DNA from 2 places in the Bacillus sp. VA15 genome. Region 2 is predicted to be linked to the other one. Evidence: a T-box and tRNA genes for the amino acid it is inferred to sense, from the RefSeq annotation. Region 2 holds a T-box; the other holds one or more tRNA genes.

Region 1 (4,400 bases), on a different contig from region 2:
CATTATTCTTCATAATCACTGCACCATCATGAAGCGGAGTGTTTGGAATAAAAATATTGATCAACAGCTCAGAGCTGACTTTGGCATTCAAAGGTATGCCAGTCTCAATATAATCTCCCATACCGGTATCCCGCTCAATGGTCAGCAGGGCGCCTATACGGCGTTTCGCCATATAATTGATTGCTTTTGTGATGGCCTCAATTGTTTTCTGCTGCGCTTCCTCCACAGGCGTGCCGCTCCTTGAAAAAAAGCGGCCGCGGCCAAGCTGTTCAAGCGCTCTTCTCAGCTCAGGCTGAAAAATAATAATAATTGCTAAAAATCCCCATGTTATCGCTTGGTCCATCAGCCATTGAAGCGTGCTGAGGCCCAAATATTGGCTGGCCATACGAACAAGCACGATCACTACAATTCCTTTTAACAGCTGAACCGCTTTCGTGCCGCGTATCACCATAATCAATTTATATATCACATACCAAACAAGGAGAATATCAACGGCATTGCCGAGGTACTGCAAAAAAGGGATATCCTCAAAAGCCATTTCCTCGTCCTCCAAGATTTCAGTCATTTCGTATTTTGTGTTGTACGTGTTACGCATATGTACTTTACATAGCGAGCCCATTATACCACATTTCGATTTGGCAAGTGAAATGTGCCAGCCCTCTCAGCCCGTAAAAAAAGAGCAAAGCGACTGACGCGCTTTACTCTTTTCCTTTCGGATTTAATGCATTGACTACACTTTTCCCCGCAGACTTCATCTTGTACCATGTCCAATCGAATAATTGATTGATTTCTTCAATCTGACCGGTGACTTGTCCAGCAGAGGCCATATACTTTTCGCCGTTTACGACAGTTACATCCCCGTCTATTTTGCCTTTAATGATCAGCTTGCCGTTTTTGACAGTCACATCGCCTTTGACCGTCTCACCTTCTGGCACGATCACAGTGTGGTTATGCACCACAAGATTCGGTTGCTTGGACACACTGAAATTTTGGTCATTATGCCAGCTGTTAAAAAATCCTCCGCCCATCAAAATGATGAATACCGCAGCAGCTGCGATAACGGGATGGGTTCTGAACCATCTTTTCACAGAAGCTCTTTTCTTCTCCTTAGGCAATTTTGCCATGACATTAGCGGTAAAATCCGCGGGGGCTTCGACATGCGATGTGCTCCGGACGAGCGCTATAGATTTTTCCATCTCATAAAAATGCTTTCTGCATTTCTCGCATGTCTCCAGATGTTCATTTAATACGTGTTCATCTTTTGGAAGGATATCTCCATCAAGATGCATATGCATAAGCTGCACAATTTGTTCAGGACAGCTCATTTCATCACCCCACTTAAAGATCCCTTAATTGTTTTCTGAGAGCCTCTCTGCCTCTGTGAATCCGCGTTTTCACAGTCCCCACAGGAATGTTCAGAATCTCGCCGATTTCAATTAATGAGAGTTCGTCAATATACTTTAATACGATAACTGTTCTGTATTTGTCAGGAAGCTTTAAAATTTTCTGCTGAATCGTGTTTGAGAGCTCCAGCGACACAACTGCATCTTCAGGCAAAACCCCATCTGCGGCGATTTGTGAATACATGGTCAAGCCTTCCGTACCAGCCACCTCTGCATCGAGGTAATAATCCGGCTTCTTTTTGCGAATGCGGTCAATAGTCAAATTGGTCGCGATTCGATAAAGCCAAGTTGAAAATTTCCGGTTAATATCAAAACTGTCGATATTAACGTACGCTCTGATGAAAGCCTCCTGTGCAATATCCTCTGCCTCATGCACATTGCCAAGCATACGGTAGCAAAGCTGATAAATTTTATCCTTGTAAATATCTACGATGTCCGCAAATGCATCTTGGTCGCCTTTTTTGACTTGTTTAATTCTCTTTTTAATCATCATTTCCATATTTATCTAACCTCTGCCTTCACCGGTCTGTATGTATACGAGCTTCGTTTCAAAAGGTTTCAATTTTTTTATAAAATAAGTTTATCAAATTTTTGGCAGGGTGTAGATGGTAATTCGTGAATAAACTACCTTAACATATTTTTAAAATTATTATACAGACTGAACAGTTAGAAGTTGGAATGATTTTAAAAAGAAAAAAAGACACCTTTTGGTCAAAGGTGTCTGTGACTGGGCTAGCTGGATTCGAACCAACGCATGACGGAGTCAAAGTCCGTTGCCTTACCGCTTGGCTATAGCCCAATAATGGTGGAGGGGGGCAGATTCGAACTGCCGAACCCTGAGGGAGCGGATTTACAGTCCGCCGCGTTTAGCCACTTCGCTACCCCTCCATATTAATGTAAGAAAAGAGTGCCGGCAAGAGGACTTGAACCCCCAACCTACTGATTACAAGTCAGTTGCTCTACCAATTGAGCTACACCGGCAAGATGGTGGAGGATGACGGGCTCGAACCGCCGACCCTCTGCTTGTAAGGCAGATGCTCTCCCAGCTGAGCTAATCCTCCAAATGGTGACCCGTACGGGATTCGAACCCGTGTTACCGCCGTGAAAGGGCGGTGTCTTAACCGCTTGACCAACGGGCCGTTTGTGTTCTCGTCGAGCTGACAAAAGTTATTATATACAGGTTACACCCCCTTTGTAAAGAGAAAAATTAAATTTTTTATTTTCAAACTTTTTAACTCCTTTTTTAACTGAAAAAGCCTCCCAACATTTATCATTTCTTTTATGATAGAGACAAGCGAATCAAGAGAGGAGAAACCAATATGATACTAGTCAGCTCTTGCCTTGGCGGCATTGAATGCAGATATAACGGCTCTCACGCCGCATCAGAGAAAATCAGAAAACTCATCTATGAAAATGAAGCAGTCATGGCTTGTCCTGAGCTTCTCGGCGGCTTTTCAACTCCTCGTGAACCTGCAGAAATCATCGGAGGCACCGGCGAGGATGTTCTCAATGGAACCGCAAAAATCGTGACAGCTTCAGGAGAAGATGTAACAGAATTATATATGGAAGGCGCCGCTAAAACATTAGCTTACGCAAAAGAAATCAATGCCTCTGCCGTCATATTAAAAGAAAACAGTCCGTCGTGCGGAAGCAGTTTTATCTATAACGGCACTTTCTCCGGCCAAAAAATCGCCGGCAGCGGAGTGACCGCCGCACTGTTAAAACGAGCGGGCTACCATGTCATTTCGGAAAACCAGTTAGACGACATATTGTAAGGAGGGCAACCACATGACTCAAGACATTTCTTTATCCTTCTATAAGCCTGAACATTTGCCGGAGCTCCAATCATTTACGCTAAAAAACGATGACAAACGCTTTACCTCTCTCCCCAAAGAGGTGCTGACTCAGGCCCTGAGCATACGGGACCGGTATCCGGTTGTCATCTTAAAAGACGATTTGCCAGTCGGTTTTTTCATTTTACATACATCAAAAGAAACGCTTGCTCCGTATTCTAACAATCCATTTGCTTTACTGCTCAGCTCCCTGTCCTTACACGCAGTGCATCACGGAAAAGGCTATGCAAAAAAAGCAATGCTTCAGCTTCCCTCTTTTGTGAGCGGTTATTTTCCATGGTGCGATGAAATTATTTTGGCCGTCAATCATCTCAACACACGCGCAAAGCACCTTTATATGAAAAGCGGGTTCCTTGATAAAGGACGGCGAAGAATCGGACCGCTTGGAGAGCAGCTGATCCTTCATTACTTCTTATAGTCTTGGGTGAAATAAAATTTCAAAAATTTTAAAACATAGTTGAAATATCATAACAGAAATGAATATACTGAATATTGGGATATATTATTTTTAAACAGGGGGCCTCCTCATGTCAAAATCATTAAACCTTCACCGTCTTACAACGGAATCACGCAATAGCCAAACAGCTGAAATCCACAAAGCAAACACACTCGGCATCCTCAAAATGATCAACAACGAAGATTTGAAAGTCGCAGCCGCCGTTCAGCAGGTTCTCCCCGATATCAAAACAGCTGTAGACTGCGCCTACGACTCGTTTCAAAATGGAGGCCGGCTTATATACACAGGCGCCGGTACAAGCGGCAGACTCGGTGTCATGGATGCTGTTGAATGTCCTCCCACCTACAGCGTAAGCCCAGATCAGGTTATCGGAATCATGGCTGGCGGACCTAAAGCATTTTTGCAGGCAGCAGAGGGCATTGAAGACAGTGAAAAAGCAGGAGCCGAAGATTTAAAAAACATACAACTCACTTCAAACGACACCGTCATTGCCATCGCAGCAAGCGGCCGTACACCTTATGCCGCAGGCGCCCTAACATACGCCCGTAAAGTCGGAGCCCACACCATCGCCCTTACCTGTAATGAAAATTCCGCCATCAGCAAGGAGGCGGATCACAGCATCGAGGTTGTCGTCGGACCTGAGGCCATTACAGGATCAACACGTATGAAAGCCGCAACTGCTCATAA
Region 2 (4,400 bases):
TTTGTTGTTATAAATGATGACAGCCTTGGCTCCGGCGGCTTCGGCATTTTTGGCTTTCTCGTAAAATGTAAGATCTCCTCTGGAAATCAAGGCAATTTTGCCCTTAACGTCAGCGGTGAAGTCCTCTGGATAGCCCAAGCCGGCATTGTAAAGCGGAGCCGTCAGCCCTTGTTCTTCAGTCGGGGCAGAGCCGGATGCCGCTCGGAGAAGAATATCGCGTCCTGCTGAAGACAGCGTTCCCTCAAGCCGGTCAGGGATACCGAAACGTTGAACCTTCACATCAAGTTTTAATTTTTTCAAGGATGAAGCGATTAACAGGGCACTCTTTTTTTCAGCGGCAGTTCCGGCTATTCTGGGACCGATTGTTTCACTAAGCTGAGAAATGGTTGAATACGCACGCTTTGCTTTGAATGGGAGCTCTCGCTCGCTATCTGATATTTGAACAGCGCGCGCGGCAGGGGTGACGCTCTGTGCCGGCATGATGATCGTGCCAGCAGTTAAAACGGCCATCGTCATTACAGTCAAAAGCTTTTTCATCAGAATTAAACCTCCCCTAAATGTATGGATGGGGAATATTTCGGGATGCTAAAGGAATTTCCTGCAAAAGGGAGAGCGTTTTTGAAAAGACAGTGCTTTATACCTGCAAAAAAACGCTTATGAAAGACAGGTCATAAGCGCGTCGGGATATCAGACTATTGGAGTTTTAAAAACTTGCGTTTGCCGACTTGGATGATCATATTTTCCTTTATCACTGCATCAGCGTGGATATCTGTTATTTTCTCTCCGTTAATTCGGACACCTCCGTTTTGAATCATGCGGCGCGCCTCGCTCTTCGAAGAGAGGAGCTCTAGCTTGACGAGCAGATCAATAATCGCTATCGTTTTCTCGCCTTTCCAGTTCACAGCCGGAATATCCTCTGGCAGGCTGTTTTCCTGAAAGACTGTTTTAAATGAGTGTTCGGCGGCTTCAGCGGCATCCGCTCCGTGATACATTCGGACGAGTGTTTTGGCTAAAAGCATTTTGGCATCCCTTGGATGAACGGCGCCGGTTTCTAAGTCTTTCACGAGTTGTTTTTTCTCTTCAAGCTCTAAGTCTGTTGCCAAGTGGATGTATTTTTTCATAAGGCTGTCGGGCAGTGACATCGTTTTCCCGTACATGTCGTTTGGATGTTCGTCAATGCCGATGTAGTTATGTTTCGATTTCGACATTTTCTCAACACCGTCCAAGCCTTCTAATAGCGGCATCAGGATGACGATTTGTTTTTCTTTGTTGTACCGTTCTTGGAAGTGCCGTCCCATCAGTACATTGAAATGCTGGTCTGTTCCGCCAAGTTCAATATCGCTTTCCAGAATGACGGAATCGTATCCCTGCATCAATGGGTAAAAGAATTCATGAAGCGAGATCGGTTTTTGCATAGCGATGCGTTCTTCAAAGTCGTCGCGCTCCATCAGGCGGGCTACGGTTATTTTGCCTGCCAATTCAATGACATCCTCCAGATTCAATGTTTTCAGCCATTTCGAGTTGTAGTGTAGCTCGACTTTTTCAGGATCCAGCACTTTTCCGAATTGCTGAAAATATGTTTTGGCGTTGTGCTGAACTTCTTCATCAGTCAGCTGCTTTCTGGCTGCTGACTTTCCGGTCGGATCACCGATTTTTCCTGTGAAATCCCCAATTAACAGCTGGACTATGTGGCCGTTTTCTTGAAATTGGCGAAGCTTGTTTAACACAACCGTATGGCCCAAATGTACATCCGGTGCAGACGGATCTAATCCGAGCTTAATTTTAAGCGGTGTGCCTGTCGAAATCGATTTAACGAGCTTCGCCCTTAATTCCTCCGGCGGTATGACTTCTTGGGCGCCTGTCATGTATAGCTGTAGCTGTCTTTCGACTTCTTTTTGCTGTGCTGCTGTGAGCTGTTCAAATGTTTTCATCTTTCTTCCTCCTTTTTTAAAAACACAAAAAAGAGCCCATCCCGATAAGGGACGTGGCTCAATGCACGCGGTACCACCCTGGTTGAAGACATCGTCTTCCGCTCATTCGAATAACGGTTTCCCGTTCTTTGCTACTAAGGTTCACAAAGAAAGCTTGGGGAGGTAATTCACGTTTGCCTGTGCGCCGGCTCGCACCTGCCGCCGGCTCTCTGAAACAGGGAGACAAACCGCTACTGGATTCCCGTCAAAGCTTATGTTGTATGAAGATTGTCAGCTACCTTTCTAAGCAGCTCTGTCAATGTTTTTTGTTCGTCTATCGTCATGCCCGTAATAAGCTCAGTTTCCCCTTTGTGAAACTCCGGGTAGAGTTCTTCAATAGCTTGTTTGCCGGAATCAGTGATGGAGACAAAAACGAGTCGCCGATCTCTTGTATCGATGCTTTTACGGCAAAAATTCTTTTTTTCGAGCGTTTTGATTACGTTGCTTGCTGTAGCTGTTGAAATGTCTGACAGCTCAGCAGCTTTTCTCGTTTCGAGTGCTCCCCATACCCATAGATCATAAAGGATGGAGAAAGCTGTCCAAGAAAGGCCATAGGAAGAAAGAACCTTAGTCTCCATTTTGATACGGAGCTTTTGCGCAGATCGATACAGATTCGTCGCAATCGATATGGCTTCGAGGTTGAGTGACTCGATGGGCATTTGTTTAAGCTTAGAAAGTGTGTCGTGTTCTTCTTTCCGAAGCTGTTGATGTTGATAGGAACGTTTCACTATTTATGCCTGCCTTAAATTATCAGAATCATTAGCTATGAAATGAATTGTAACAGAGTCTGATATTAAGTTCAAGTCATTTTAATTAGATATTTAGCAAACAAAAAAGTGGAAAAAAAGGATTTATTGTAAGTATATCTTTTAGCATCTATAAAATGCTGGAGTGGCTCTTTTAAATATTTGAAAGGGGGCAAGCCCTTTCTTTGACTTTATTTTTTAACTGCGGATCCCGTGGCAAATTCATTATTTAGGTAAGAACATACAAGCCGGCTAACTGCGTAAGCACTTTCTATAGCGCCGTCAATAAATCCTGCCCAGCCGTTGGCATAACTTGAACCTCCAATAAATATACCTTCCTCAGGCTCCTGAAGAGCAGACAAATAAGATGTTAGCTGTCCTTTCTTCTTCATGGTCCACGTCTCTCCAGAAAATGGGTCGTTAACCCAATTATGTCCGCAGGACTCAAGCACTTTAATGTCAGGCAAAAGGTGTCGAAGTGCAGATTCAACCTCAGTTCGATTATTCGGATCAAGCTTTTCAGCATCAGCCCCAAAACCGACAATAATCCCGTCAGCTCCTTGAACATATTCAAATTGGGCATAATGAATAGGATACCGTGAAGGGGCAAAAGCTGCAAAAGGTTCGGTAACTCCTTTTATTTTCGCCCAAAACTTAACTCCTTTGCTGCTTTGTTTTTCAGTACAAGCCATCGTTTTTTCTGCGGAAAGCGGAGGTGAGAACGTAATGCTGTTTAAAATGTTAACCGGGAGCGTATTAATTACGGCTTTTGCAGTATATTCATCACCTGCATATGTTATAGCTTTGTAACCGCTATCAATTTTATTGACTCGTTTTACTGGGGAGGAAAATAGGATATCTGTTTTGGCATCGTTGAAAATACATTCAATCAGTGTTTTTGTCCCTTTTGTCAGTTTATAGCTGGAACAGATGTCCATCATCAGTTTCCAATTATAATCTGACAACGCTGCCCAGTGGAGCGCTTGTGAAAATCCCGCTTCATCCAGAGGGCTGTTGAAATTCAAGGACCACATGCTGTCCATCATATCATGCTCTTCGTCTGATAGTTGTAACTCAGCAAGTTTTTCTTTCAATGTACTCTGATCAATGTCGTGAATCTCTTCTGAGGATAAAGGGATGTATGGAAGCGGAAAGCAACGGCGCGCGGGCTCTAAAAGTCTCTGGTTGGGCCCATCTATTTTTAAAAAAAATTCGTCTGGTTTCCCTTCATGTCGTTTGCCGTCCGCAATCCAATACAGCGTATTAGGAACAGGTGATGGAACAACGTCTAAACCGTATCTTCCAATTTCAGCCCAAACGTATGGTTGAAACCAATGGACCCAGGTTCCGCCCATTTCTAAATCAATTCCTAAACGTCTATCATGCCATGTGCGTCCACCTAAACGATCTCTTGCTTCCAAGATAAGCGTGCGAAAACCCTTATGGCTAAGTTCTCTAGCAGCTGTTACCCCTGTAAACCCTGCTCCGATAATGATAACGTCATACTGTTCTTGTCTTTTACTCAATGTGTTTTTGCCTCCTCTTCATGATAAATTGTTCAATTTGCGGAGCTGATAGTATAAAACTTTATAAATGGTGCGGTTGTCTTCCAAGTAGCGGAAAATCCATCTGAACCAGAAAACATATCGCCTTTTTTCAATTGAATGACTTCACCATCAGGCGT

Evidence for each region. A T-box is a leader RNA that pairs with one kind of tRNA and senses whether it is charged. The one in region 2 lies ahead of tyrS (tyrosine--tRNA ligase), so its partner is inferred to be a tRNA-Tyr.
Region 1: it has a tRNA-Tyr gene. The T-box ahead of tyrS (tyrosine--tRNA ligase) is inferred to sense a tRNA for this amino acid. The anticodon was not compared.

The regions. Positions count from the first base shown of each region.
Region 1 covers NZ_JBVQPQ010000010.1:42,448-46,847, forward strand. The annotation lists gene cdaA (diadenylate cyclase CdaA) at 1-538, opposite strand, end outside; gene rsiW (anti-sigma-W factor RsiW) at 699-1,325, opposite strand; gene sigW (RNA polymerase sigma factor SigW) at 1,339-1,902, opposite strand; tRNA gene AC0DBE_RS19885 (tRNA-Gln) at 2,131-2,202, opposite strand; tRNA gene AC0DBE_RS19890 (tRNA-Tyr) at 2,207-2,291, opposite strand; tRNA gene AC0DBE_RS19895 (tRNA-Thr) at 2,312-2,384, opposite strand; tRNA gene AC0DBE_RS19900 (tRNA-Val) at 2,389-2,464, opposite strand; tRNA gene AC0DBE_RS19905 (tRNA-Glu) at 2,468-2,542, opposite strand; gene AC0DBE_RS19910 (2-thiouracil desulfurase family protein) at 2,723-3,178, shown strand; gene AC0DBE_RS19915 (GNAT family N-acetyltransferase) at 3,192-3,674, shown strand; gene murQ (N-acetylmuramic acid 6-phosphate etherase) at 3,784-4,400, shown strand, end outside.
Region 2 covers NZ_JBVQPQ010000004.1:120,023-124,422, reverse strand. The annotation lists gene AC0DBE_RS12395 (M28 family metallopeptidase) at 1-537, opposite strand, end outside; gene tyrS (tyrosine--tRNA ligase) at 693-1,931, opposite strand; T-box leader at 1,976-2,188, opposite strand; gene AC0DBE_RS12385 (MarR family transcriptional regulator) at 2,183-2,698, opposite strand; gene AC0DBE_RS12380 (flavin monoamine oxidase family protein) at 2,908-4,242, opposite strand; gene AC0DBE_RS12375 (cupin domain-containing protein) at 4,275-4,400, opposite strand, start outside.